Regions from separate parts of the Enterobacter hormaechei subsp. xiangfangensis genome, predicted to be linked through region 3. Evidence: riboswitches for the same ligand, from Rfam matches in the RefSeq annotation. Region 3 holds a riboswitch; each other region holds the start of a gene.
What was found. Region 3 has a riboswitch for thiamine pyrophosphate ahead of thiB (thiamine ABC transporter substrate binding subunit). Riboswitches for the same ligand answer to the same signal wherever they lie in the genome.
Positions count from the first base shown of each region.

Region 1: linked by a shared signal. The riboswitch ahead of thiC (phosphomethylpyrimidine synthase ThiC) and the one ahead of thiB (thiamine ABC transporter substrate binding subunit) in region 3 are both predicted to bind thiamine pyrophosphate.
Region 2: linked by a shared signal. The riboswitch ahead of thiM (hydroxyethylthiazole kinase) and the one ahead of thiB (thiamine ABC transporter substrate binding subunit) in region 3 are both predicted to bind thiamine pyrophosphate.

Region 1 is NZ_CP017183.1:260,581-270,155, forward strand. Features, by position in the region: gene thiH (2-iminoacetate synthase ThiH) at 48-1,175, opposite strand; gene thiG (thiazole synthase) at 1,175-1,942, opposite strand; gene thiS (sulfur carrier protein ThiS) at 1,944-2,144, opposite strand; gene thiF (thiazole biosynthesis adenylyltransferase ThiF) at 2,128-2,883, opposite strand; gene thiE (thiamine phosphate synthase) at 2,870-3,511, opposite strand; gene thiC (phosphomethylpyrimidine synthase ThiC) at 3,511-5,406, opposite strand; TPP riboswitch at 5,486-5,595, opposite strand; gene BFV63_RS01305 (Rsd/AlgQ family anti-sigma factor) at 5,650-6,147, opposite strand; gene nudC (NAD(+) diphosphatase) at 6,243-7,016, shown strand; gene hemE (uroporphyrinogen decarboxylase) at 7,055-8,119, shown strand; gene nfi (deoxyribonuclease V) at 8,129-8,800, shown strand; gene BFV63_RS01325 (YjaG family protein) at 8,842-9,432, shown strand.
Region 2 is NZ_CP017183.1:3,016,231-3,025,805, reverse strand. Features, by position in the region: TPP riboswitch at 1,258-1,354, shown strand; gene thiM (hydroxyethylthiazole kinase) at 1,390-2,160, shown strand; gene thiD (bifunctional hydroxymethylpyrimidine kinase/phosphomethylpyrimidine kinase) at 2,157-2,957, shown strand; gene BFV63_RS14475 (GntR family transcriptional regulator) at 3,000-3,746, shown strand; gene BFV63_RS14470 (PfkB family carbohydrate kinase) at 3,720-4,673, opposite strand; gene BFV63_RS14465 (ADP-ribosylglycohydrolase family protein) at 4,670-5,674, opposite strand; gene BFV63_RS14460 (nucleoside permease) at 5,671-6,948, opposite strand; gene fbaB (class I fructose-bisphosphate aldolase) at 7,197-8,249, shown strand; gene yegS (lipid kinase YegS) at 8,646-9,545, opposite strand.
Region 3 is NZ_CP017183.1:729,868-739,442, reverse strand. Features, by position in the region: gene BFV63_RS03550 (sugar efflux transporter) at 1-326, opposite strand, end outside; gene sgrT (glucose uptake inhibitor SgrT) at 448-600, opposite strand; gene sgrR (HTH-type transcriptional regulator SgrR) at 689-2,344, shown strand; TPP riboswitch at 2,381-2,481, shown strand; gene thiB (thiamine ABC transporter substrate binding subunit) at 2,513-3,496, shown strand; gene thiP (thiamine/thiamine pyrophosphate ABC transporter permease ThiP) at 3,472-5,082, shown strand; gene thiQ (thiamine ABC transporter ATP-binding protein ThiQ) at 5,066-5,767, shown strand; gene BFV63_RS03520 (DedA family protein) at 5,811-6,578, opposite strand; gene araC (arabinose operon transcriptional regulator AraC) at 6,697-7,542, opposite strand; gene araB (ribulokinase) at 7,880-9,575, shown strand, end outside.

The sequences.
Region 1 (9,575 bases), 470 kb from region 3:
ACGAGCCGCCTCGTAACCTTTTCGCGTTTTTGCAGTCGGTTTCAGCGCTAATGCGAGGCTCTTCCCAGCCAGCTATCCCAGTCTTTCCACACGGGCTGTAGCCCCTGGGCAGTCAGGGCTTCCGCCACCGCTTCGGGCCGTCGTCCGTCGTGCGGTGCAAACTGTTCCAGTTCCGGGTGATCGTCCGCGTAACCGCCCGGCTGCGTTTTGGAAAAGGCGCTAACGTTATTGATCGCCAGCGGGATCGCGCGGTCGCGAAACGCGGGTGATTCACGCGTGGAGAGCGACAATTCCACTTCCGGCGCGAACAGGCGAAATGCACACAGGGTTTGCACCAGCTGGCGCTCATCCATCAGCGAAGCGGGTTCAACGCCTCCCGTACACGGACGCAGCCGCGGGAAAGAGATGGAATAGCGGCTTTGCCAGTAGCGCTGCTGTAGCCACAGCAGATGCTCCGCCACCATATAGCAGTCCACCCGCCAGCTGTCGGACAGACCGATAAGCGCGCCCAGCCCAATTTTATCGATACCGGCGCGCCCCAGCCTGTCCGGCGTTTCCAGCCGGAAGATGAAATCCTGCTTCTTCCCTTTCAGGTGATGCCGGGCATAGGTCGCCTCGTGGTAGGTTTCCTGATAGACCATGACGCCGTCCAGCCCGAGCGTTTTCAGCTCCGCATATTCCTCCTGCGACAAAGGCTGCACTTCCATTTGCAACGAGGCAAATTCGCGGCGGATGGCCGGAAGATGCTGGCGAAAATAGTCCATCCCCACTTTGCCCTGATGTTCACCCGTCACCAGCAGGAGATGTTCAAAACCCATCTCACGAATAGCCGCACACTCGCGGGCGATCTCATGCTCATCCAGCGTTTTACGCTTAATACGGTTGCTCATGGAGAAACCACAGTAGGTGCAGTCGTTGGCGCACAGGTTAGAAAGATAGAGCGGCACGTAAAAGCTCACCGTGTTGCCAAAACGCTGGCGGGTGAGGCGTTGCGCGCGCTGCGCCATCGGTTCAAGGTACGCGCCGGCTGCCGGAGAAAGCAGCGCCATCAAATCCTCGCGGGTCAAATGTTTGGCTGTTAATGCCCGCTCTACGTCCGCAGAGGTTTTACTGTTGATGCGTAAGGCAATATCGTCCCAGTTCAGCTGACGCCAGCGATCGGTAAAGGTAGCCATCAGAGCGCCTCCAGAAAATCGGTCAGCGGGCTGGTGGCCTGCGCCTGAACGCAGCGCGAGCCAGGGCCGGACTGGCGTGCCAGCAGACCGGACTCCACGGCAAGGCGGAACGCACGCGCCATCATCACCGGGTCGTCGGCCACCGCAATCGCGGTATTGACCAGCACCGCATCGGCCCCCATCTCCAGCGCCTGCGCGGCGTGACTGGGTACGCCGATGCCCGCATCCACCACCACGGGCACGGTCGCCTGCTCGATGATGATCTCCAGCATCGCGCGGGTCTCCAGTCCCTGGTTGGAGCCAATGGGTGCCCCTAACGGCATTACGGCCGCGCAGCCGACCTCTTCCAGACGCTTGCACAGCACGGGGTCGGCACCGCAGTAGGGCAGGACGGTAAATCCCTGCTGCACCAGCTTCTCTGCCGCTTTCAGGGTTTCGATCGGATCGGGCAACAGCCAGCGGGCGTCCGGATGAATTTCCAGCTTCAGCCAGCGGGTGCCGAGCGCTTCCCGCGCCAGTTGCGCAGCGAAAATTGCTTCCTCGGCCGTTTTCGCACCGGAGGTATTCGGTAAGAGCGTCACGCCTGCCTCCAGTAATGGCGCAAGTATGGCATCGTTGTGCTGACGCAAATCCACGCGCTTCATCGCCAGTGTCACCAGCTGGCTGCCGCTCTCACGAATGGCATCCACCATCAGCTGCGGAGAGGCGAATTTTCCGGTTCCGGTAAACAGATGTGAATCAAAGACTTTGTCGGCAATACGTAACATCTCAGCCCCCTGCGATAACCTGAAACAGCAGGATCTGGTCGCCTTCATTGACCTGCTGATGTTCCCACCGTTCGCGCGGCAGGATCTGTTGATTGAGCGCCAGCGCCGTTCCCGGCTTCAGCTGGCGCAGCGTGTCGAGCAGGGCGGCAACGGTAAGATCGTCGTCGCACGTCATCGGCTCATCGTTAAACAGAATGCGCATTGCGGCCTCCGCATACCGGGCAGTGGCTGGCGCGGTTTAACACCAGATGACGCCATCCGCTGGAGCGGGCGTCGAACAGCCGCAGCGTGTTGCGTTCTGTCTCCATGCCGCTGAGCAACTTGATGGCCTCCAGCGCCTGAAGAGTACCCATCACGCCCACCACCGGGCCCAGAATGCCTGCCGTGCGGCAGTTACGCTCCGGTTCAGCCTCGTCAGGCCACAGGCAGCGGTAGCAGCCCTGTGCCCACGGCGGCGTAAGCACCATTATTTGCCCGCCGAAACCGACCGCGCTGGCGGTGATCAGCGGCGTGTTCTGCGCAACACAGACCGCGTTGATGGCCTGACGCGTCGCCATATTGTCCGTACAGTCCAGCACCACGTCGGCAAGGGCCACTTCGCGTTGCAGATCTTCCCCGCTCAGCCGCGTCTGGAGCGCGACCAGTTCGATATCGGGGTTAAGCTGGTTCAGCCGCTGGCGCGTAACGTGCGCTTTAGGCTGGTTGATATCTTCTGTCGTGAAGAGGATTTGCCGTTGCAGATTGCTGAGATGTACCTCATCGTCATCGGCCAGCACCAGCGTGCCCACGCCCGCGCCAGCCAGATACAGCGCGGCGGGGGCGCCTAATCCACCCAGACCGACAATCAGTACCCGGCTGGCGAGCAGCTTTTGCTGCCCGTCAATGGCGATATCCTCCAGCAGGATCTGGCGGCTGTAGCGCATAAAATCACGATCTTTCATCGCCTGCTCCTGCCAGTTGTAAAAGCCGTGCGGTGGCGGCCTGCCAGTCTGCGGCCTGGGTGATAGCGCTGACGACGGCGATACTGCCGACGCCGGTTTCCAGCACGGCGGGCGCGCGTTCAAGGCTGATCCCGCCGATGGCAACGGTGGGGTAATCGGCAAGGCGCTTAACGTGGGCCGCCAGCTGCGTCAAGCCCTGTGGAGCGGACGGCATCTGTTTGGTTTGCGTCGGGAAAACGTGACCGAGCGCGATGTAAGAGGGGCGGGCTGCCAGCGCCACGTCGATCTCCATATCGTCATGGGTAGAAACGCCCAGCCGCAGACCGACGTCACGGATCGCGTTGAGATCGGTCGTTTCCAGATCTTCCTGTCCCAGATGCACGCCGTACGCCTGGTGTTTAACCGCCAGCCGCCAGTAGTCGTTGATAAACAGGCGGGCGTGGTAGCGACGTCCCAGCGCGATAGCGGCGATCACGTCGGCCTCCACCTCTTCATCGCGTTTATCCTTAATGCGTAGCTGGATCGTGCGAACGCCTGCCTCCAGCAGGCGCGCTATCCACGCCACGCTGTCCACCACCGGGTAAAGCCCTAAGCGGAAGGGGACAGGGGGGAAATCAGGCTGGTACATTATGCCTCCTCTTTTTTGAGGTAGATTTCGCCGCCTTTCGCGCGGAAGGTTTCCGACATGTCCGCCATGCCGACTTCAATGGTCTGCGCGGCGGCGTAATCGCGTACTTCCTGGCTGATTTTCATCGAGCAGAATTTTGGTCCGCACATGGAGCAGAAGTGCGCGACTTTGCCCGATTCCTGCGGCAGGGTTTCGTCGTGGTAGGCGCGGGCGGTGAACGGATCGAGGGCCAGGTTAAACTGGTCTTCCCAGCGGAATTCAAAGCGCGCTTTGGACATGGCGTTGTCGCGAATTTGCGCGCCCGGATGGCCTTTCGCCAGATCCGCCGCGTGGGCGGCAATCTTGTAGGTAATCAGTCCCTGCTTCACGTCCTCTTTGTTTGGCAGGCCGAGGTGCTCTTTCGGTGTCACGTAGCAGAGCATGGCGCAGCCGAACCAGCCGATCATCGCCGCCCCAATGCCTGACGTGAAGTGGTCATAGCCCGGCGCGATGTCAGTTGTCAGTGGCCCCAGCGTGTAGAACGGTGCTTCGTGGCAGTGCTCCAGCTCTTCGGTCATGTTGCGACGGATCATCTGCATCGGCACATGGCCCGGGCCTTCAATCATCACCTGCACGTCGTACTCCCAGGCGATTTTGGTCAGCTCGCCCAGCGTGTGCAGCTCGGCAAACTGCGCCTCGTCGTTAGCATCGCGGATGGAGCCAGGACGCAGGCCGTCGCCCAGCGACAGGGAGACGTCGTACGCGGCGCAAATTTCGCAGATTTCGCGGAAGTGTTCGTAGAGGAAGTTTTCCTGATGATGGGAAAGGCACCATTTCGCCATAATCGAACCGCCGCGTGAGACGATACCGGTCAGACGTTTCGCCGTCATCGGCACGTAGCGCAGCAGCACGCCCGCGTGGATGGTGAAGTAGTCCACGCCCTGTTCCGCCTGCTCCAGCAGCGTGTCGCGGAACGCTTCCCAGGTGAGGTTTTCGGCGATGCCGTTGACCTTCTCCAGCGCCTGATAAATCGGGACGGTGCCAATCGGCACCGGGCTGTTACGCAGGATCCATTCGCGGGTTTCGTGAATATAGCGGCCGGTGGAAAGGTCCATCACCGTATCCGCGCCCCAGCGCGTCGACCAGACCAGCTTTTCCACCTCTTCTTCGATGGATGACGTCACCGCTGAGTTGCCGATGTTGGCGTTGACCTTCACCAGGAAGTTGCGGCCGATAATCATCGGCTCGGATTCCGGGTGGTTGATGTTGGCGGGGATAATGGCGCGCCCGGCGGCCACTTCATCACGCACAAATTCCGGCGTGATGTTCTCCGGCAGGCGAGCGCCAAACCCTTCACCCGGATGCTGGTGGCGCAGCACTTCGCTGCGGATGCGCTCGCGGCCCATGTTTTCGCGGATGGCGATGAACTCCATCTCCGGCGTGACGATACCCTGGCGCGCGTAGTGCAGCTGGGTTACGCATTTGCCCGCTTTAGCGCGTTTCGGCGTCAGCAGGCCGGTAAAGCGCAGCGCGTCCAGACCGTCGTCGGCCAGGCGTTCTTTGGTGTACGCAGAGCTGCGCACGCTCAGTTCTTCGCAGTCGTTACGCGCCTCTATCCACGGCTGGCGCAGCTTTGCCAGACCCTGCTGGACGTTGATAGCAACATCAGGATCGCCGTACGGGCCCGAGGTGTCATACACCGGCACGGCTTCGTTGTCTTCAAACTGCGGGTTGTCTTTGCTGCCGCCGATAAGCGTCGGGCTGAGCTGGATTTCGCGCATCGGGACGCGGATATCAGCCTGTGAGCCGGAAATGTAGATGCGTTTCGAGTTCGGGAAAGCGGTGCCTTCCAGGGTGTCGATGAAGCGTTGTGCGTGTTCGCGCTGTTCGCGGCGGGTCAGTTTTGCAGTAGACATAGCTCATTCCAAAAGTGAAGGACATGGCTTGTCAGACGACGGATGAAGCAAGAGAAGATCGCCTCAGGGGCGATACAACAGCAGTGTGACTCTTGTTCCCTTCGCAGGTATTAACCTGATCAGGTTCCGCGGATCCCGAATTAACGGTCTCAGCCCGTGCTTTCACACTGGGCACTCCGACAAGAAAAATCCCCCTCCGCAGAGGGGCGAATGGTTGTAAATTACTCGTTAACGATTAAGAACTCAAGCAGGGCGCGCAACGTTATCGCTGGTGCTGATATTCAGGTTGTTGTCCAGCACGAGGGCGATGAGCTTGTCTTCCAGCGTGAATCGCTCTTCCAGCGCTTCGCCAAGGTCGGAAAGCGCCTGCTGAAACTCAAGATAGTTATCGTGATCGATAGCGTTCTCCAGCGCGGAATCGTAGTAGTCCATGATCCGCTGGGTGTTGGCTTCCAGCAGCGGACAGAGTTTACTGGCCGCTAAATACGGCGTTGTCCCTTCCATTTCGCGGATAATGCGTTCATAAAGGTTGAAATGGCCGTCGGAGAGGTAGTCGACAAGGCTCTGACAAAAATCATCCAGCGCTTTTTCGTTCAGCCGCATAAAGGATTCTTTGCCAGGCTTAAGACCGACCAGATTGTAATACGCCACAAGGAGATGCTTGCGCACATGTAGCCAGCGATCCACCAGGGTGTTACTTCCTCCAACGCGCTCAGTCAGGCTTTCCAGCTGGTTTAACATGGTCGACTCCATAAGGTTTAGAATGGGATCTGCTTATCCAAAATGTAACCACAATGCTAACAACATGTCAGTGAAGCGAAGGTAGTGCAATAGATATGGATCGTATTATTGAAAAATCAGATCTGGGTTGGTGGATCGTCAGTCACGAGCAAAAGTTGTGGCTGCCCGGTGGGGAGATACCCTACGGTGCGGCAGAAATCTTCGATCTCGTCGGCCAACCTGCGCTGCGGATCGGCGAGTGGCAGGGCGATCCGGTATGGTTGATCCTACAGGCTCGTCGTCAGGATATGGGATCCGTTCGTCAGGTGTTGGATCGGGATGTCGGCCTGTTCCAGCTGGCGGGGCGCGGCGTGCAGCTGGCGGAGTTTTACCGCTCGCACAAATACTGCGGCTACTGCGGCCACACCATGCACCCGAGCAAAACCGAGTGGGCAATGCTTTGCGGCCACTGCCGTGAACGCTACTATCCGCAAATCGCACCGTGCATCATTGTCGCCATCCGCCGTGATGATTCCATCCTGCTGGCGCAGCATACCCGTCATCGCAACGGCATTCATACTGTCCTCGCCGGGTTCGTGGAAGTCGGCGAAACGCTGGAACAGGCGGTGGCGCGCGAGGTGATGGAGGAGAGCGGCATTAAGGTGAAAAACCTGCGCTATGTGACGTCGCAGCCGTGGCCGTTCCCGATGTCCCTGATGACCGCGTTTATGGCGGAATACGACAGCGGCGAGATTGTTATCGATAAGAAAGAGCTGCTGGAGGCGAACTGGTATCGCTACGACGATTTACCGCTGCTGCCCCCGCCGGGAACGGTGGCGCGTCGCCTGATAGAAGATACCGTGGCAATGTGTCGGGCCGAGTATGAGTAGTGTTACACTGACGGACTGACGCAATAAGGAACTGCAAAATGACCGAACTGAAGAACGATCGTTATCTGCGTGCGCTGCTGCGCCAGCCCGTTGATGTCACCCCGGTGTGGATGATGCGCCAGGCGGGACGCTATCTGCCAGAGTACAAAGCCACGCGTGCGCAGGCGGGCGATTTTATGTCGCTGTGCAAAAACGCCGAGCTGGCCTGTGAGGTGACGCTCCAGCCGCTGCGCCGCTTCCCGCTCGATGCCGCCATTCTTTTTTCGGACATTCTCACCATTCCGGATGCGATGGGCCTTGGGCTCTATTTCGAAACCGGCGAGGGCCCGCGCTTTACCTCTCCGATCAAAAGCAAAGCCGACGTTGATAAGTTGCCGATCCCCGATCCGGAAGGCGAGCTGAGCTATGTGATGAACGCCGTGCGCACCATTCGCCGCGAGCTCAAAGGCGATGTGCCGCTGATTGGCTTCTCCGGTAGTCCGTGGACGCTGGCCACCTACATGGTGGAAGGCGGCAGCAGCAAAGCCTTTACCGTCATCAAAAAGATGATGTACGCCGAGCCGCTGGCCCTGCATGCGCTGCTCGACAAGCTCGCGAAGAGCGTCACGCTCTACCTCAACGCGCAGATTAAAGCAGGTGCGCAGTCGGTGATGATTTTCGACACCTGGGGCGGCGTGCTGACCGGACGTGATTATCAGCAGTTCTCCCTGTACTACATGCACAAAATTGTCGATGGCCTGCTGCGTGAAAACGAAGGCCGTCGCGTGCCGGTGACGCTGTTTACCAAAGGCGGCGGCCAGTGGCTGGAAGCGATGGCGGCCACCGGCTGCGACGCGCTGGGCCTCGACTGGACCACCGATATTGCCGATGCGCGCCGTCGCGTGGGGGACAAAGTGGCGCTTCAGGGCAACATGGACCCGTCCATGCTCTATGCACAGCCTGCCCGTATCGAAGAGGAAGTGTCGACTATACTGTCTGGTTTCGGCCAGGGTGAAGGCCACGTCTTTAACCTCGGCCACGGCATTCATCAGGATGTGCCGCCTGAACACGCAGGCGTATTTGTGGAGGCGGTGCATCGGCTTTCTGCCCAGTATCATAAGTAAGGAGTGGTTATGGATCTCGCGTCGCTACGCGCTCAGCAAATCGAACTGGCTTCATCGGTGATCCGTGAGGATCGTCTGGATACGGACCCTCCGCGGTACATTGGCGGGGCGGACGTCGGGTTTGAGCAGGGCGGTGAAGTGACGCGAGCGGCGATGGTGGTGCTGAAATACCCGTCGCTGGAGCTGGTGGAGTACAAGGTGGCGCGTATCGCCACCACCATGCCCTATATCCCCGGCTTTCTCTCCTTCCGCGAATATCCCGCGCTGCTGGCCGCTTGGGAACAACTCTCGCAAAAACCTGACCTGCTGTTTGTTGATGGGCATGGTATCTCCCATCCGCGTCGCTTAGGCGTCGCCAGCCACTTTGGTCTGCTGGTGGACGTGCCGACCATCGGCGTGGCGAAAAAACGCCTGTGCGGCGCGTTTGAGCCGCTCTCTGCCGAACCGGGCGCGCTGGCGCCGCTTATTCATAAAGGCGAGCAGCTGGCGTGGGTCTGGCGCAGTAAAGCGCGCTGCAACCCGCTGTTTATCGCAACCGGGCATCGGGTGAGCATGGACAGCGCCCTGGCGTGGGTGCAACGCTGTATGAAGGGCTACCGTTTACCGGAGCCAACCCGCTGGGCTGACGCCGTGGCCTCTTCACGTCCGGCATTCATTCGTTGGCAGGAAATTCAGCCGTGATTCAGGTAAACTGCGGCTAATTTTCGATTCGAGACATCATCATGTTACAAAACCCGATTCATCTGCGCCTTGAAAAGCTGGAAAGCTGGCAGCACGTGACGTTTATGGCTTGCCTGTGCGAGCGCATGTATCCCAACTATGCCGCGTTCTGCAAGCAGACAGCGTTTGGCGAAGGCCAGATTTATCGTCGTATTCTGGATTTAATCTGGGAGACGCTGACGGTCAAAGACGCGAAGGTGAATTTTGACTCTCAGCTCGAAAAGCTGGAAGAGGCTATTCCGGCTGCGGATGATTTCGACCTGTATGGCGTCTACCCGGCCATTGATGCCTGTGTGGCGTTGAGCGAGCTGATCCACTCCCGTCTGAGCGGTGAAACCCTGGAACACGCCATTGAAGTCAGTAAGGCATCCATTACCACCGTTGCGATGCTGGAAATGACCCAGGAAGGCCGTGAAATGACCGACGAAGAGCTGCGTGCTAACCCGGCGGTAGAACAGGAATGGGACATTCAGTGGGAGATTTTCCGCCTGCTGGCAGAGTGTGAAGAGCGTGATATTGAGCTGATCAAAGGGCTGCGCGCGGACCTGCGCGAGGCCGGCGAGAGCAATATTGGTATAATTTTTAACCAATGAGACAACAAAACGTGATTTAACGCCTGTTTTGTCGCTCCTCGACTCTTCCCTTTCGCCCCCCGTCTGGTCTACATTTGGGGGGCGAAAAAAAGTGGCTATCGGTGCGTGTATGCAGGAGAGTGCTTTTTTGGCATTTTCGTCGC
Region 2 (9,575 bases), 2.3 Mb from region 3:
GTGAATTAAATCGGGTTTAATCGCGTTTAATGGCAGAGTAATGACCCAGCAGGGGAGGTAATGGGCTGTTTATGTGGGTAAAAGATGGTTACTTAATGAACTATCACCACAAGGCGGGTAAGGTGATTTGACTCCCCCAGCGCCTTTAAGTTACTGTATTTGTGGGAAATTAATTGTTATTTCGTAATGGTGTTGCCTGGCAAATTTTCAATTTACCCTCAAGAAAAAATTCCCAGCTTTTTTATCCACATATGAGAATCAATATCATTTGTAAACGATAGCTATTCTCAATACCAACCGGGGCGAAAGCCTTCGCCCCTCAGAGGGCCTCTGTAGACCCGCTTTCTGTATGCGCCTGTGGCGCTACAACTCTTAACCCTGTGGGTTTGTATTGCTTGCCACAAAATAACGCGCCACAGGCGCACAGGGGAGGCGGACGCCTCCAGGGTGGCCCGGCGGGGCCACTGGTCCATAGGGTAAAAGGACAGAATGGTATTGTGTTGTTATTAAGTAATTGAGAATAAAGGGATATCTGAGCGAGCGCACTGTAAGAGCGGAAGGTTGGACAATGTTTGACCAGAATGCAGGCCATCCGGTAGGGAGTGCCCCCAGATATTTGGCGAAAATACTCTCATCACCCGGGGCCTCAGATCGAGGGGCCTAGCAACAATATCCAAACTCCCGGATATTTTCCCACCCAACTGGAAGGAATCCGCCCCTATTTTCTGTTCGTGTATAGGTTAGGCTGAGGGAGGCTTGCCAATGTACACCCCCTGGATTTGGTGATCTGTTAAGTTATTGATTTTGATCGATTTTAGATCAATCATCCGTTGCCGGGATTACCCCCCACCCAGACGGATGGCACACAATGAATAACGATAAAGCAAACCACCCTAAACACTTCCAATACTTGGGCCGCATGGTCACTGTTTACCCTACATACATCATTATTGACGGTATCAAGATCAGCCGTTCCCGTCTTTCCTTTGCATTCCAATTGGAATTGGCAAAAGCACTTCGACTGCATGAAGAAAGCGTATGCAGAAAATAAATTTCATTTAAATCTTCACGACTGAATAATTTACTTAAGCCGCCTTATGGGCGGTTTTTTTTTGTGCCTGCCATTTATCTGTGGGTCACAACGTGAGACACAAACTGGGACACAGAGGATTTTTTAGGGTTGAGTCTTTGGCTTCCCGCTGGCATGATCCAGAACAGGGATTAACGGGACGTTAATCGCAAGCTTTTGATTTTGTTTTATTTGACTCGGGGTGCCCTTCTTTGTGAAGGCTGAGAAATACCCGTATTACCTGATCTGGATAATGCCAGCGTAGGGAAGTCAGATGCCTACCCGGTCATCGCTTCTTCACGCACGGCAGGAGCGAAACCATGCAGCCTGACCTGCTCGACTCACACGTTTTACATCAATTCCGAACCCGTTCCCCGCTCACGCACTGTATGACCAACGATGTCGTGCAGACCTTCACCGCCAACGTGCTGCTCGCGCTGGGCGCTTCCCCGGCAATGGTGATCGAAGCCGAGGAAGCGGAACAGTTTGCCGCGCTTGCCGATGCTCTGCTCATCAACGTGGGTACACTCACCGCACCGCGCGCCCAGTCGATGCGTCGGGCTATTGAGAGCGCTGTAGCCGCGGGCACACCCTGGGTTCTGGATCCGGTTGCGGTTGGCGCGCTGGCGTTCCGCACCCGTTTTTGCCAGCAAATATTATCCCTTAAACCTGCGGCCATTCGTGGAAACGCCTCCGAAATCCTCGCCCTTGCCGGAATGAGTGCGGGCGGGCGCGGGGTTGATTCCACCGATACGGCAGCGAGCGCGTTGACCGCTGCGCAGACGCTCGCCCGTCAGACCCATGCCGTTGTGGTCGTCACAGGAGAAGTGGATCACATCACTGATGGTCAGCGAACCCGTACGGTCGCGGGCGGCGACCTGCTGATGACCCGCGTGGTAGGAACTGGCTGTGCGCTCTCGGCGGTCGTCGCCGCCTGCTGCTCGCTGCCTGGCGACAGGCTTGATAACGCGACGGCTGCCTGCGGCTTTATGAAGCGCGCAGGGTCAGTTGCCCTGACTCAAAGCCGGGGGCCCGGCAGCTTTTCCTCCGCGTTTCTGGACGCGCTTTACGCGCTGGAGGAACAGGTATGACACGCATAAATGCCCTGACTATTGCGGGAACCGATCCCAGCGGCGGAGCGGGGATCCAGGCAGACCTGAAAACCTTCTCTGCGCTCGGCGCTTATGGATGCTCGGTTATCACCGCGCTGGTGGCGCAAAACACGCGCGGTGTACAGTCGGTGTATCGCATTGAGCCGGATTTTGTCGCCGCACAGCTGGATTCGGTATTCAGCGATGTACGTATCGACACCACCAAAATTGGCATGCTCGCAGAGGCGGACATTGTTGAAGCGGTCGCGGAACGTCTCAAACGTTATCAGATAAAAAACGTGGTGCTCGATACCGTGATGCTGGCCAAAAGCGGCGATCCGCTGCTCTCCGCCTCGGCCGTCGACACCCTGCGTAAAAAGCTGCTGCCGCAGGTGGCGCTGATCACGCCAAACCTGCCTGAGGCCGCCGCGCTGCTGGATGCGCCACACGCGCAAAACGAACGTGAAATGAAAGAGCAGGGCAATGCGCTGCTGGCGATGGGGTGTCGCGCGGTACTGATGAAAGGCGGTCATCTCGATGATGCAGAAAGCCCGGACTGGCTCTTCACCCACGATGGCGCGCAACGTTTCACCGCCCCGCGCGTACGGACCAAAAACACCCACGGCACGGGCTGTACGCTCTCGGCGGCGCTGGCGGCGCTGCGTCCCCGAAACGCGAACTGGGCGGATACGGTACAGGAGGCGAAGATCTGGCTCTCGGACGCGCTGGCAAAAGCCGATTCTCTGGAAGTGGGTCACGGTATTGGGCCGGTTCACCATTTTCATGCATGGTGGTAAGCCGTATACTGGCATAAAACCTTATGCCAGAGAAAAACAGAGATGGAACAAGCGCATACCCGGTTAATTGCTCAACTCAAGGAACGAATTGCCGCACCGGACAACACGCCGCTGTATCTGAAATTTGCCGAAACGGTTAAAAACGCGGTACGCAGCGGCGTGCTCGCGCACGGTAATATTTTGCCTGGCGAGCGCGATCTGAGCCAGCTTGCCGGTGTGTCGCGCATTACGGTGCGTAAAGCGATGCAGGCGCTGGAAGAGGCTGGCGTCGTCACCCGCGCGCGTGGATACGGGACGCAAATCAACAATATCTTTGAATATTCGCTAAAAGAGGCGCGCGGGTTTTCTCAGCAGGTGGTGCTGCGGGGCAAAACGCCCAACACGCTGTGGGTTAATAAACGCGTCGTGAAATGTCCGGAGGAGATCGCCCGCCACCTTTCCCTTGCGCCAGACAGTGATGTATTTCTGCTTAAGCGCATCCGCTATGTGGATGACGATGCAGTATCGATAGAGGAGTCCTGGGTACCAGTAGGATTAATTCCCAACCCGGACGACATTGGCGTCTCGCTTTATGATTACTTCCGCAGCCAGAATATCTTTCCGCAGCGCACCCGGTCCCGCGTCAGCGCCCGGATGCCGGACAGCGAGTTTCAGGCGCATATCAAGATGGACGATAAGATACCGGTGCTGGTGATCAAGCAAGTCGCGCTCGATCAACAGCACCGGCCAATTGAGTACAGCATCAGCTACTGCCGCAGCGACCTATACGTCTTTGTGTGCGAGGAGTAGGGCCTCGCGCGTGGGGGCGCAGTCGCCACCGCGATGGCTGACTACCCAGGCGGCTACGGCATTGCCAAGCTGCACCGCCTCTGGCAGTGACCATCCCGCGGCCAGACCGGCAAGGGTACCTCCCGCATGGCTGTCACCCGCGCCGATGGTATCGACCACGGTAGCAGGAAACGCCGGAACGTGTCCGGAAGCGTCACCGTCATACCAGACCGCCCCGTCTTTATCATGGCGTACGATCAGCGCAGCGCCAAACCTCTGCTGCCACCGTGTGCCGAGCTCTTCCACGCTTACGCCAAGCCATTCTGCGGCAAGTTCCGCCTCCTGACGATTAAGCGAGACAATCGGTTTGCAGGCCATAATCCTTGCCATCAGCGGGTCGGGAATATCCGCGATGCGCGGACCGAAATCGATAAAGAGCGTCGCATCCTGAAGACTTTCCAGCCAGGCCGTCAGCAGCTCACCGCTGGGGGACGCCAGCTGGTAGCCGGACAAAGAGATCAGGCTCCCTGCCGGCACGCTTAACCCGTCCAGCCAGCGCTGCTGCCACTGATTCTCCACGCCGCTGAACGACATAAAGGTCCGTTCACCGTCAGGCTCCACCAGCGCCAGGCACCAGCCGTTATCACCCGTTTCCGCTTCCACGGCGCTGTGCAGATCCTGCTTCGCCATGGCGTTACGGATAATATCGGCCCACACGCCGTGGCCGACAGGAAGCGCGTTTTGCGCAGCAATGCCGAGCCGCTTTAGAGCGATGGCGATATTCAGCGCGCAGCCGCCAATATTCACTCCCTGTTGCTTCAGTTCGATATCACACCCGCGCCAGGGCAGGGCGTAGGCGTCGGCAATCACGTCGATGACCGCCGCGCCGAGCACCGTTACGGGACGCGTGGCGTGAAGGGTTTCGAGACGGCGGGCAAAAGCACTCATACGCCCTCCCTGTGCTCCCGGAAGTGCAGCAGTTTTTCACAGTAGTGGCCGAAATCGAGCCGGTTTACGGCATCAAGTTCGTTTTTGAGTGCCGGATCAATGGCCTGTACACCGTGCAGCGCACCGCAGATGGCCGTTGCCATCGCGCCGATAGTGTCAGTATCACCGCCCAGGTTGGCGCATAACACCGCGCAGCGGTTCGGATCGGTGCCCGCGAGTTCGACCATCGCAATCGCCGCCGGAACGGACTCAAGGGTGCTCGTGCCCGCGCCAATAAGCTGATAGATCTGCTCGCTGGCGGACTCGGTACCGTTGGCTTCGCGCACGGTTTTCAGGGCCAGCTCAATACGAGCGGAAAGCGATGCGCTGAAGGTGGTCGTGTTCGCCTCCTGCGCCGCACGGGCAATACCCGGCAGGGCATCGGCGATGTGATGCCAGCGCTCGCCGTCGATAGCGCGTGAAACCGCCCAGGCGATCACCACCGCACCGGCGATGGCGAGATCCGATTTATGGGTCGGGCTGGAGGCTAACGCAACCTGTTCCACAAAGTGCGCCAGACGCGTGGCCGGCAGCAGGCATCCCAGCGGGGAGGCGCGCATCGCCGCACCGTTGGTGACGCCGTTGTTCTCCAGCTGGCTCACCGGCTTGCCGTCACGGATGGCGTTCAGGGCAATTTTGGAGGTCGGGCCGAGCACATTCTTATTGAACGCGTCAAAATCCAGCGCCCAGTCCAGAATATGCTTACCGATAACGTCAGGGTTAATTTCCCCGTCGCATTCGATAATCGCGTCGGCCAGGCACAGCGCCATTGACGTATCATCCGTAAATTCGGCCTGCTTAAAGTAACAGGCGGCATTATTCTCAGCCGGGCCGGGTAAGAAACGGTCGATCCAGCCGAAGTGCGCTTTCACCCGCTTGCGCGGCCACAGCTCCGACGGCATCCCCATCGCATCCCCTAACGCCTGCCCGTAAAGAGCACCGAGAATACGGTCTTGTTTCATTTAACTTCCCCTAGTGTCAGCGCGGTATCGCCATCAACCACCTCAATTGCGGTGATCTCTTTATCCGATTCGCGGAAAAACAGCATAAACAGCACGGCAATCACCACAATCATGATTGCACCAAACGTCCACATTCCGGCCCAGTTGAAGGTCAGCCCATTCACCGGCTCTTTATATGCGAACATTTTTTCCATCATCACGCCGCCGAGACGGTAACCTAGCAGGCTACCAAAGCCCTGACAGCACAGCGTGATCAAGCCCTGCGCCGCGTTGCGCATATGCACGGGCGCTTTTTTATCCACGTAGATGTACGCGGTGACGTAATAGAAGTCATAGCTTACGCCGTGCAGCAGAATGCCGAGGAACAGCAGGGCGTAGGTGAAGTATTGCTCGGCGCCGCCGTAAACAAAGAAACCGTAGCGAATGGCGGCGGTGATCAGACCCAGCAGCAAGACCTTCTTAATACCAAAGCGTTTGGTAAAGAACGGCAGAGCGAGCATGAAGAAGATTTCAGAGAACTGGCCGAGGGTCATCCAGCCGGTGGCGTTTTTCATCCCCACTTCGGTGAGATAGCCGTTGGCAAAGATGTAGTAGAAGGCCAGCGGCATGGCGAACAGGAACGAGCAGAAGAAGAACACCAGGAAGTTTTTATCGCGCAACAGGATCAGCGCATCCAGCCCCAGCATCACTTTGAAATCCAGCTTGCCGGTACTCTTCGGCGGGGTATTCGGCAGGAACAGCGCGAAGACGCCAAGCAGAAGGGAGCTGGCAGCGGTCATCAGCAGCGGAATATTGGTGTCAGAGATGTCGCTATAGCCCATCATCTGCGGCAGGAAGCCGCACGCCAGGCCGGAGGCAATCCAGCCGATGGTGCCCATCACGCGGATGCGCGGGAAATCAGCCTCTACGTCATCGACGTTTGCGAAGGCGATGCTGTTGGTCAGCGCGATGGTCGGCATATAGGTCAGGGAGTAGGCCAGCAGCAGCGGGAAGAAGGTGCTGAACTGGGTTTGCTGTGCTGCGAAATACATCAGAATCGCGCCAGCGAACATCAGCACGGCCAGCACTTTCTGGGCGGCGAAGAAACGGTCCGTCAGCGAGCCGACCAAGATAGGAGAGAGGATCGCGGCAATCGCGGTACAGGCATACGACCAGCCAATTTCCCCGGCGGTAAACCCGCTCTTACTCAGCCACAGCCACAGCGGCACAAACCATGCGCCCCAGATAAACCATTCAACGAACATCATGAATGACAGTTGGACTTTCGTTTTCATTTTTTAATCCTGCATGTCAGAGGTACGCATGTAACATACCATGTGATAATACCTTTTAAATACCTTTAAGGCGATTGTTTGATCAGTGTAACAAAAATGTTGTACACGAAACGAGCCAGCAGATTGTGCTTAAAAAAGTTGCAAATGGTGGAAAATAGGTTAAGTCGGTACCAGGCTTACTCTGCCTGCAAAAACGTGGGCTTGGATCACACGCTCCGACATCATGTCGGACTTACGGGAGCATCACTATGACTGATATTGCGCAGCTGCTTGGCAAAGACGCCGACAGCCTTTTACAGCATCGTTGTATGACCATTCCAGCCGACCAGCTTTATCTGCCTGGCCATGATTACGTAGACCGGGTCATGGTTGACAACAACCGTCCGCCTGCCGTACTGCGAAACATGCAGACGCTTTACAATACCGGCCGTCTGGGCGGGACCGGCTATCTCTCCATTCTGCCCGTTGACCAGGGCGTAGAGCACTCGGCGGGAGCGTCGTTTGCTGCTAACCCGCTCTACTTTGACCCGAAAAACATTGTCGAGCTGGCGATTGAAGCAGGGTGTAACTGTGTGGCATCGACGTATGGCGTGCTGGCCTCCGTTTCTCGCCGCTATGCTCACCGCATTCCGTTCCTCGTCAAGCTGAACCACAACGAAACCCTGAGCTACCCAACCGAATATGACCAGACGCTGTACGCCAGCGTCGAGCAGGCGTTCAACATGGGCGCGGTGGCGGTCGGGGCAACCATCTATTTCGGCTCTGAACAGTCGCGACGTCAGATTGAAGAAATCTCCGCGGCGTTCGAGCGTGCCCACGAGCTGGGCATGGTAACCGTGCTGTGGGCCTATCTGCGTAACGCGTCATTCAAGAAAGACGGCGTGGATTACCACGTATCAGCGGATCTGACCGGTCAGGCAAACCACCTGGCGGCAACCATCGGCGCGGACATCGTGAAGCAGAAAATGGCCGAGAATAACGGCGGCTATAAAGCGGTGAACTTTGGCTATACCGACGACCGCGTGTACAGCAAGCTGACCAGCGACAACCCGATCGATCTGGTGCGCTACCAGCTGGCGAACTGCTACATGGGCCGCGCCGGGCTGATTAACTCCGGCGGTGCGGCAGGCGGTGAAACCGACCTGACCGACGCGGTGCGCACGGCGGTCATTAACAAACGTGCGGGCGGTATGGGGCTGATCCTGGGCCGTAAGGCGTTTAAAAAATCCATGGCCGACGGCGTGAAGCTGATTAATGCGGTTCAGGATGTCTATCTGGACAGTAAAGTCACGATTGCCTGACGCCACCGTATCCCTCTCCCCCGTGGGCTGAGGGTTCCTCACAAAATAATGCCTGCACAAACGGCCCCCTCTCCCTTGAGGAGAGGGGGGCTCAGTCGCCACCACCCTGGCGACCCGGGCTCCCGGCGGTAAATCGCCGCTTCGCGGTCCCTTCGGCTTATTCCTTCCGGCTTATCGGGGACGGGCGGAAGTAACATCCCTGTACAGCCCGCCCTCTCGGCGCATCCCTGCGCCTCGCCCCGGCCTACAGGAAACGCCTCAGCGATTTACAGCCGGACCGAGGCATCGCTGAAAGCCCTCAGTTATTCTGAGGCAACGTTATCGCTTTTGATTTCAAATTACTGGGGAACCCTCAGCCCTGTGGGGAGAGGGCATTATCGCGCACGCTGTAAAAAATCAGCGCAACAGCACACAGTCCGGCGGCAAACGGCACTGCAACGCCCCGGGCAAGACCTCAATGCGGAATCGCTCGCCGCTGAGCGGCTCTCCGTCGAGGTTAAAGGTCATGCCGTGTGGGGCGATCACTTCAAACCACGCGGATTTCCCGTCGATGATATTGGGGCTCTCCTCTGGCTGCGTCAGCGTCGTAAACAGCGCAGGCAGCAGCCCGTCGCCGGTAAAAATACGCAGCTGTAATTGACCGTCGTTGATCAATGCTTCCGGGCAAAGCTGCTGACCGCCCCCCGCCTGCCGCCCGTTGCCGATACCAATCACCAGCGCGTCGCCCTGCCAGTGGAAGTTCTCACCGTGAATTTCACAGCTGTCGGGCTTGAGGGTGTCCATGCGCATTAGGCCATGGATGAGATACGAAACGCCGCCCAGCGCGGCCTTCAGTTTTTCCGGCGTTTCGCTGGTAATGCGGGTGCCGAAACCGCCCGTCGCCATATTGATAAAGCAGGTTTTTTCATTCACCTGCGCAATATCGACGGCGGTCGCTTTCCCGAGGATAGCCAGTTGCAGTGCTTTGCCTACATCCTCCGGAATACCGGCGCTGGTGGCAAAATCGTTGGCGGTACCGAGCGGTAAAATCCCCATCGCCGGGCGAGCTGCGGCGTTGAGGTCAATGAGCGCACCGGCGATCTCGTTGATCGTTCCGTCGCCGCCGCCGGAAATGATGGTCTCAGCGCCTAACCTGATACCTTCATCGATATAGCGCGCCGCATCGCCTTTTTCAAAGGTCACCCGCACGTGAATGCGCGCGCCATCTTCACGCAATTCGGTAATCGCCTGGCGCAGCAGATCGTTGCCTGCACTCTTGCCGTTAAGAATTAATAAACTGTCTGGATAGGTTGCCATCCGGGTTGCTCCCTTTTTTAGCTATAGAAA
Region 3 (9,575 bases):
CAGGTAATGAGCGTCAGGTAATGGCGGTTGAAGGCAAACAGCAGCGCGTTGCCCACGGCCATTGCGCAACAAAAGAGGATCAGCTTGCGGCGATCGCCCTGGCTGTCGGATCGTTTCGCCAGCCACAGGCTGACGAGGATCCCGGCAATGGCGTTGACGGTGTAGAACAGGCCCACCCAAAACGGCTGCGCCCCCACCTCGCGGCTGAGAAACAGGCTCAGCGTCGGCGCCTGTAGCGCGCCGGCTACGCCCATCATGAAGGCCACCAGCATAAAAGCGGCGTACACGCCATTCAGGCGTCGCCCCATCGTCATCAACCAGAGCATGCGCAAGTCCTTATGAAAGCGAATCGAAATTGGGTGAAATAGTAAACGAAAAAAGCCAGCAAAAAACATTTTGCTGGCGGGTGATTAGCACCAATACTCAGTCACACATGATCGAGGCGAGTTAGCGAGAAGAGGTCGGTTTCGTAACGTCCCACTGCATCAGATCTTCCAGTATTCTCAGCCGCTGCTCTGCGCACTGGCGGGCCAGCCAGGACACTCCCTTTGTCGCTGAAAAATAGTGCTGATAAAACTGACGTGCGGTAGACCTCTTCATAATTTACCTCCTCGCTTCATCGATAAGGATTATTGGCTTAATATAGGGATTAATAAATTGCTGATTTTTTGTCAGGAGTTCCCCTTTTATGCCTTCTGGTCGTCTGCAACAACAATTTATCCGCCTCTGGCAGTGCTGTGAGGGGCAATCGCAGGAAACCACGCTCAACGAGTTGGCTGACCTGCTTAGCTGTTCCCGCCGCCATATGCGCACGCTGCTCAATACCATGCAGCAGCAGGGGTGGTTAAGCTGGGAAGCGGAGGCGGGACGCGGGAAACGCTCGCGGCTGACCTTTCTCTACACCGGGCTGGCATTGCAGCAGCAGCGTGCAGAAGACCTGCTCGAGCAGGACCGTATCGATCAGCTGGTCCAGCTGGTGGGCGACAAGGCCGCCGTGCGCCAAATGCTGGTCTCCCATCTCGGACGCAGTTTTCGTCAGGGCCGACACATTCTGCGGGTGCTCTACTACCGTCCGATGAAAAATCTGTTGCCCGGCACGGCGTTACGGCGTTCTGAAACCCACATGGCCCGACAAATCTTCAGCGGCCTGACGCGAATAAATGAGGAAAACGGGGAACTGGAGGCGGATATCGCGCACCACTGGCAACAGCTTTCCCCGCGCCACTGGCGCTTTTTCTTACGCCCCGGCATTCATTTCCACCATGGACGCGAGCTGGAGATGCGCGACGTTATCGATTCCTTAGAGCGAGCCCGCACGCTGCCGCTCTATTCGCATATCTCGCGGATCCACTCCCCAACGGCCTGGACGCTGGATATTGAGCTATCGCAGCCGGACAAATGGCTTCCGTGGCTTCTGGGCTACGTCCCCTCAATGATCCTGCCTGCCGAGTGGCGCTCCCTGAACAATTTTTCCAGCCAGCCGATTGGTACGGGCCCCTACTCCGTTACACGAAACAACAGTAATCAGCTGAAGATCCGCGCCTTTGATGATTACTTTGGCTACAGGGCGTTGATCGACGAAGTGAACGTCTGGGTGTTACCGGATCTCAACGAAGAGCTGAGCGCAGGCCTGACCCTGGAAGGGCCAACAGCCGGTGAAAAGGCGTTCGAAAGCCGCCTGGAGGAGGGCTGCTACTACCTGCTCTTTGATAGCCGCAGCCATCGCGGGGCAAACCACGACGTACGCAGGTGGATAAGCCATATTCTTGCCCCTGCTAACCTGATTTATCACGCAGAGGAGCAATACCAGACCTGGTGGTTCCCGGCCTATGGCCTGCTTCCGCGCTGGCACCATGCGCAGCCAGTGCGCAGTGAAAAACCTGCCGGACTGGAGACCATCACCCTCAGCTACTATCGCGATCACATTGAGCACAGGTTTATCGCAAGGATCATGAGCACGCTGCTGGCAGCCGAAGGCGTGACGCTGGCGATACAGGAAGTCGATTATGATGAATGGCATCGCGGAGACGTCATCAGCGATATCTGGCTCAACAGCGCAAACTTTACGCTGCCGCTTGATTTCTCGCTCTTTTCTCACCTGTACGAAGTGCCCCTGATTCAGCACTGTATCAACCGGGACTGGCAGCAGGACGCCGCACGGTGGCGGGCAGGAGAAATGGATCTGGCCGCCTGGTGTCAGGAATTACTGGCCGGGCAGACGATCGTACCGTTGATTCACCACTGGCTGCTGATCCAGGGCCAGCGCAGCATGCGCGGCCTGCGGATGAACACCCTGGGCTGGTTTGATTTTAAATCCGCCTGGTTTGCGCCGCCGGAGCCATAACGCTTTCGTAATATTCACCAAATCATTACAATAGCGCCGTTCTCAACGGGGTGCTGCATCACAGATGTGCGCTGAGATAATACCCGTCGAACCTGATCCGGATAACGCCGGCGAAGGGATTTGAGGCTGTCTCTCAAAATCCTTTGCCACTCAACCCTGAGGTGCAAAGTGTTAAAAAACGTTCTTCCTCTGCTGGCGCTGTTTGCGCTGCCTGTTTTTGCTAAGCCTGTTCTGACGGTCTACACCTACGACTCCTTCTCCGCCGACTGGGGCCCTGGCCCGGTGGTAAAAAAAGCCTTTGAAGCGGACTGCAACTGCGAGCTGAAATTCGTGGCGCTGGAAGATGGCGTCTCGCTGCTTAACCGGCTGCGCATGGAAGGCAAAAACAGCAAAGCCGACGTGGTGCTCGGGCTGGATAACAACCTGCTGGAAGCCGCCACCCAAACCAGACTGTTCGCCAAAAGCGGCGTGGCGGCAGATGCCGTTAACGTACCGGGCGGCTGGAAAAACGACACCTTCGTTCCCTTTGATTACGGTTACTTTGCGTTTGTCTACGATAAAAACAAGCTGAAGAATCCGCCCAAAAGCCTGAAAGAGCTGGTCGAAAGTGACCAGAAATGGCGCGTGATTTACGAAGATCCGCGTACCAGCACGCCGGGTCTGGGGCTGCTGCTGTGGATGCAAAAAGTTTACGGGGATAAAACGCCGGAAGCGTGGCAGAAGCTGGCCGCGAAAACCGTTACCGTCACCAAAGGCTGGAGCGAAGCCTATGGCCTGTTCCTGAAAGGCGAAAGCGACCTGGTGCTGAGCTACACTACCTCTCCGGCCTACCACATTATCGCCGAGAAGAAAGACAACTACGCCGCCGCGAACTTTGCTGAAGGGCATTATTTGCAGGTGGAAGTGGCCGCCCGCACCGCCGCGAGCAAACAGCCGGAGCTTGCCGAAAAATTCCTGGAATTTATGATCTCCCCGGCATTTCAGAACGCTATTCCGACCGGCAACTGGATGTACCCGGTCACTGACGTTGCGCTGCCGGCAGGCTTTGAGCAGCTAAACAAGCCGCAAACCTCACTGGAATTTACGCCGCAGCAGGTTGCCGCCCAGCGCGCCGCATGGATTAGTGAATGGCAACGCGCCGTCAGCCGCTGATCCCCGGCTGGTTAGTTCCCGGGCTGCTCGCCGCCGTACTGATGGTCGTCGTCAGCCTGGGTGCATTCCTTGCGCTGTGGTTTAACGCGCCAGAGAGCGATCTGCTCGCCCTCTGGCACGACAGCTATCTCTGGCACGTCATCCGCTTCTCCTTCTGGCAGGCGTTTCTCTCCGCGCTGCTGTCGGCGATCCCGGCCATTTTCCTTGCACGCGCCCTCTATCGCAGACGTTTCCCCGGCAGGCTTGCCCTGCTGCGGCTGTGCGCGATGACGCTGATCCTGCCCGTGCTGGTGGCGGTGTTCGGCATTCTGAGCGTCTACGGTCGGCAGGGCTGGCTGGCATCCCTCTTCAACCTGCTTGGTCTGGAATGGACCTTCTCCCCTTACGGCCTGAAAGGCATTCTGCTGGCGCATATTTTTTTCAATATGCCGATGGCGACGCGCCTCTTTTTACAGGCGCTGGAAAACATTCCCGGTGAGCAGCGTCAGATTGCCGCCCAGCTTGGCATGCGCGGCTGGTCGTTCTTCCGCTTTGTCGAATGGCCGTGGCTGCGACGCCAGATTGCTCCGGTTGCCGCGCTAATCTTTATGCTCTGCTTCGCCAGCTTCGCGACCGTACTTTCTCTCGGCGGCGGGCCGCAGGCCACCACCATTGAGCTGGCGATCTATCAGGCCTTAAGTTACGACTACGATCCGGGCCGCGCCGCGCTGCTGGCGATCGTGCAGATGGTCTGCTGCCTGGCGCTGGTGTTACTCAGCCAGCGGCTAAGTAAAGCGATCCCCACAGGTAGCAATAACCTGACAGGCTGGCGCGATCCGCAGGACAGCCTGCACAGCCGCGTCGCGGATTTTATGCTAATCGCATTGGCACTCCTGCTTCTGCTGCCCCCGCTGCTGGCCGTTATTGTTGATGGCCTGAATCGCAATGTGTTGTCGGTACTGCAACAGCCTGTCCTGTGGCAAGCAACGTGGACCTCATTGCGCATCGCGCTGGCTGCCGGGCTACTGTGCGTGATCCTGACCATGATGCTGCTCTGGAGCAGCCGCGAACTGCACGCGCGTCATGCCCGTAAAGCCGGACACGCGCTGGAACTGACGGGTATGCTGATCCTGGCGATGCCGGGCATTGTGCTGGCGACCGGATTCTTTTTACTGTTCAACAGCACCATCGGCCTGCCGGAAAGCGCCGACGGCATCGTCATTTTTACCAACGCACTGATGGCCATCCCTTACGCGCTCAAGGTGCTGGAAAACCCGATGCGCGACGTCAATAGCCGCTACAGTTTGCTGTGTCAGTCGCTGGGCATGCAGGGCTGGCAGCGTCTGAAGGTGGTCGAACTGCGCGCGCTAAAGCGTCCGCTGGCCCAGGCGCTGGCGTTTGCCTGCGTGCTGTCGATTGGCGATTTTGGCGTTGTGGCCCTCTTCGGCAACGAGGATTTCCGCACGCTGCCGTTCTGGCTTTATCAGCAAATTGGCTCCTATCGTAGCCAGGACGGCGCCGTCACGGCGCTACTCCTGTTGCTGCTGTGCTTTGCGTTATTTACCGTTATCGAAAAACTTCCGGGGCGTGATGTTAAAACTGACTGATGTAACCTGGCTTTATGAGCACCTGCCAATGCGTTTTACCCTCTCCGTTCGTCAGGGAGAGCGAATCGCAGTGCTTGGCCCCAGCGGGGCCGGAAAAAGTACCCTGCTCAATCTGATTGCCGGTTTTTTACAGCCTGCCAGCGGGTCGATCGTCATTGATAATGGCGAGTATACCTACGCTCCGCCGGCTAAGCGCCCGGTGTCGATGCTGTTCCAGGAAAACAATCTGTTCAATCATCTTACGGTGTGGCAGAACATCGCGCTGGGTATGGATCCGGGGTTGAAGCTCAATGTTGCGCAGCGTCAGACGCTGGAGGCGATCGCCGAACAAATGGGCCTGGCTGCGTTTATCAACAGACTACCGGGTGAGCTTTCCGGCGGCCAGCGCCAGCGCGTGGCGCTGGCGCGCTGCCTGGTGCGCAAGCAGCCGCTACTGCTGCTCGATGAACCCTTTTCGGCGCTCGACCCCGCTCTGCGTCAGGAAATGCTCTCGCTGGTTGAGGAGGTTTGCGAGCGCGAACAACTGACGATGCTGATGGTTTCGCATAGCATCGAAGATGCCGCACGCATCGCGCCGCGATCGGTGGTGATCGCGGAGGGACGTATTTTGTGGGATGGGGAAACAGAAGAACTTCTGAGTGGTAAGGCGGGGGCATCTTCACTTTTAGGTATTCGTGAGGTCTGATGCCCTCACCCTTGCCCTCTCCCACAGGGAGAGGGAAAACACCTTAACGGCTCACCACCTTCAACAGGATCTCGCCGTACACCGGCATCAGCGGGTGGCGGATCAGCGCGATCAGCGCCACCACGGCCACCCCCAACGTCAGCGGGGCCAGCCAGAGCAGGCGAGTGCGCGGAAGATAGCGCGTCAGACGATCAACACTGGCTTTCGCGCTGCGCCACAGGCGCCAGCAGAGCCAGACCGCCAGCCACAGCAGCACCGCCGTGCCCAGCAGCAGCCATTTAAACTCACCGCTTTGCATACCGTCAGGAATATCAATCGCCGCGCCCGCCAGGATACCCGGCAGGAAGTAGAACGGCGGCCAGAAGACGCAGCCGATGATATTCGGCACCACAAACTTCGCGACGGGCAGATCCAGCATCCCGGCCACCATCGGCACCAGCGGACGCGTTGGGCCAACGAAGCGCCCCACGAGGATGGTGAACATGCTGTGCTGGTGCAGCGCATGCTCGGTTTTATCCAGCAGCGCTTTGTTTTTTTTCATGAACGACCAGCGGTGCAGCGGCTTCTTAAAGCGCCAGCCCAGCCAGAAGGAGATCCAGTCCCCCAGCAAACAGCCGATAATACCGGCCATCCACGCCTGCCAGAAATTGACCTCGCCGCTGCCGATAAGCGCCCCAAGCCCCGCCATCATCACGGTGCCGGGCAGGATCAGCCCGACCAGCGCCAGCGACTCCAGAAACGCCACCAGCGCCACGGCGATGAGCGAATACATAACGGACTGGGTAATAAAATGTTCCAGCAATGCCTGCATAACTATTCCGGTCAGAAAACGAATCAGCGATTCTGCTTAGCGCCCTGCACCGCGTCAAGGCATCAATTGTCTGAATAGTTTACAAGATGCGCCTGAAGTTCACCTGAATGTTTACCGATTATTCACATCCCGCACGGAATTCGCTCGGGCTGGCACCGGTGCACTTCTTAAACACGCGAGAGAAATAGAGCTGATCTTCAAAGCCGACGTTACGCCCGACGGTGGCGATAGGCATTCGGGTGGTGCTGAGCAGCAGTTTCGCCTGGCTGATGCGCTGATCCTCGCGCCAGCTGAGTACGCTCACGCCAAGCTGCTGGCGGAACAGATGCGACAGCCGTGACGGCGACAGGCACACATGCTGGGCGACGCTGGCAATATCAAACTGGCTGTCGGCAAGGTGGTCGCTGATGTACTGGCAGGCGTCGCGGACGCGGTTGTCCAGCGGCGGATTAAGCGACTCGTTGATGGCCTCCATGCGGCGCAGCAGCACCTGTTCAAGCAGGTTGATGGCCAGCAGTTCGGCGTAGCGCCCGCCCGCCTGCCCTGCCTCAATAATCTGTGCGAACAGCTCACGGAACTGCGCCAGATGCGCCTCATCCGGGCGATATAAACCGGTATGGGCGAAAATGGCCGGCCACGAGAGCCACTCCTGCCAGTAGGCGCGCGGACGGAAATAGACCCACTGGTGATACCACTCTTTGGCATCCGGGTGGCGCCCGTAGTGATGGATCTCCCCCGGCGGGAACAGCAGCATATCACCGGGGCGGCAGATAAACTGTTGATCCCCATTTTTGACGACCCCTTCTCCGCGTACGGTCAGGTTCAGGATATATCCCTTCATGCCAAGAGGGCGATCGACGTAAAAATCGAGATATCCCTCGGCCTCAATTGGCGTCAGTCCCGCCACCAGATGGGCGTTAAATGAGTAGCCCGGCAGTAAGGGATCGTTTTGCGGTTCGGCCATAGATTCAGTTCTCCCAAGGGTCCTGAAGGAAACCAATTGTCCATATCGATAAAAGCAGTATAAAAATGGCCCGCGAAAAGATCCAAAAAGCATCACGCCTCTTTTACGTCCGCCATGTTTCAGCCTTTCCCCCTGATTTCTCCGCCAGCACGGGCGGATAAGCAGTAACAAAAGTGTCTATAAGTGCGGCAGAAATGTCCACATAGAATATTTGCACGGCGTCACACTTTGCGTGGCTACAGCAATTTAGTCCATAAGATTAGCGGATCCTGCCTGACGATTTTTGTCCCTAGTCTCTAATGTTCTTCCATACCTGTTTTTTGGATGGAGCAACACCATGGCAATTGCAATTGGCCTCGATTTTGGCAGCGACTCAGTTCGCGCGCTGGCAGTGGACTGTACGACTGGCCAGGAGATAGCAACCAGCGTTGAGTGGTATCCGCGCTGGCAAGAGGGGCGCTACTGCGATGCGCCAAACAACCAGTTCCGTCACCACCCGCGGGACTACATCGAGTCGATGGAAGCGGCGATCAAAACCGTTCTGGCGGAGTTGACCGACGCCCAGCGGGCCGATGTCGTGGGGATTGGCGTCGACAGCACCGGCTCAACGCCTGCCCCTGTCGATGCCGAAGGCCGCGTACTGGCGCTGCGACCGGAGTTTGCCGACAATCCGAACGCCATGTTTGTGCTGTGGAAAGACCATACCGCCGTGGAAGAGGCGGAAGCCATCACCCGCTTATGCCATCAGCCGGGCAAAACTGACTACTCCCGCTACATCGGCGGGATTTACTCCAGCGAGTGGTTCTGGGCCAAGATCCTGCACGTTACCCGCGCGGACGCGTCGGTCGCACAGGCAGCGGCGTCATGGATTGAGCTGTGCGACTGGGTTCCCGCCCTGCTCTCCGGCACCACGCGTCCGCAGGATATTCGCCGCGGCCGTTGCAGCGCCGGGCATAAATCGCTGTGGCATGAAAGCTGGGGTGGTCTGCCTCCGGCAGCGTTCTTCGATGAACTCGACCCGATCATCAACAAAAACCTGACATACCCGCTGTTCACCGACACCTTCACCGCCGATATCCCGGTCGGCACGCTCTGCGAAGAGTGGGCGAAACGCCTCGGTCTGCCGCAAAACGTGACCATTTCCGGCGGCGCGTTCGACTGCCATATGGGGGCCGTGGGCGCGGGTGCGCAGCCCAACACGCTGGTGAAAGTTATCGGCACCTCCACCTGTGACATTCTGACGGCAGATAAAGCCAGCGTCGGCGACCGCGCGGTGAAAGGCATCTGCGGCCAGGTTGACGGCAGCGTGGTGCCTGATTTTATCGGCCTTGAAGCGGGCCAGTCCGCCTTCGGTGATATCTATGCCTGGTTTGGCCGCGTGCTCGGCTGGCCGCTGGATCAGCTGGCTGCCGCGCATCCTGAACTGAAAACGCAGATTACGGCGAGCAAAAAACAGCTCCTGCCGCAGCTCACGGACGCCTGGGCAAAAAATCCGTCTCTCGACCACCTGCCGGTGGTGCTGGACTGGTTCAACGGCCGTCGTACGCCGTTTGCCAACCAGCGTCTGAAAGGAGTGATTACCGATCTCAACCTCGCGACCGACGCGCCCGCGCTGTTTGGCGGCCTGATCGCCGCCACCGCGTTCGGCGCGCGCGCCATCATGGAGTGCTTCATCGACCAGGGCATTGACGTGAACAACGTGATGGCGCTGGGCGGGATCGCCCGTAAAAATCCGGTGATTATGCAGGCCTGCTGCGACGTGCTGAACCGGCCGCTGCAAATTGTGGCCTCCGATCAGTGCTGTGCGCTGGGTGCCGCGATTTTCGCTGCCGTGGCCGCAGGCGTCCATGCGGATATCCCGACCGCGCAACAGCATATGGCGAGCGCCGTCGAAAATACGCTCCATCCGCAGACTCAGCAGGCACAACGCTTTGAACAGCTTTATCAGCGCTACCAGCAATGGGCAAAAAGCGCCGAACTTCACTATCTCCCTGTCGCCGCCCCGGCCAAAAGCACCGCGGACACTACGGCAA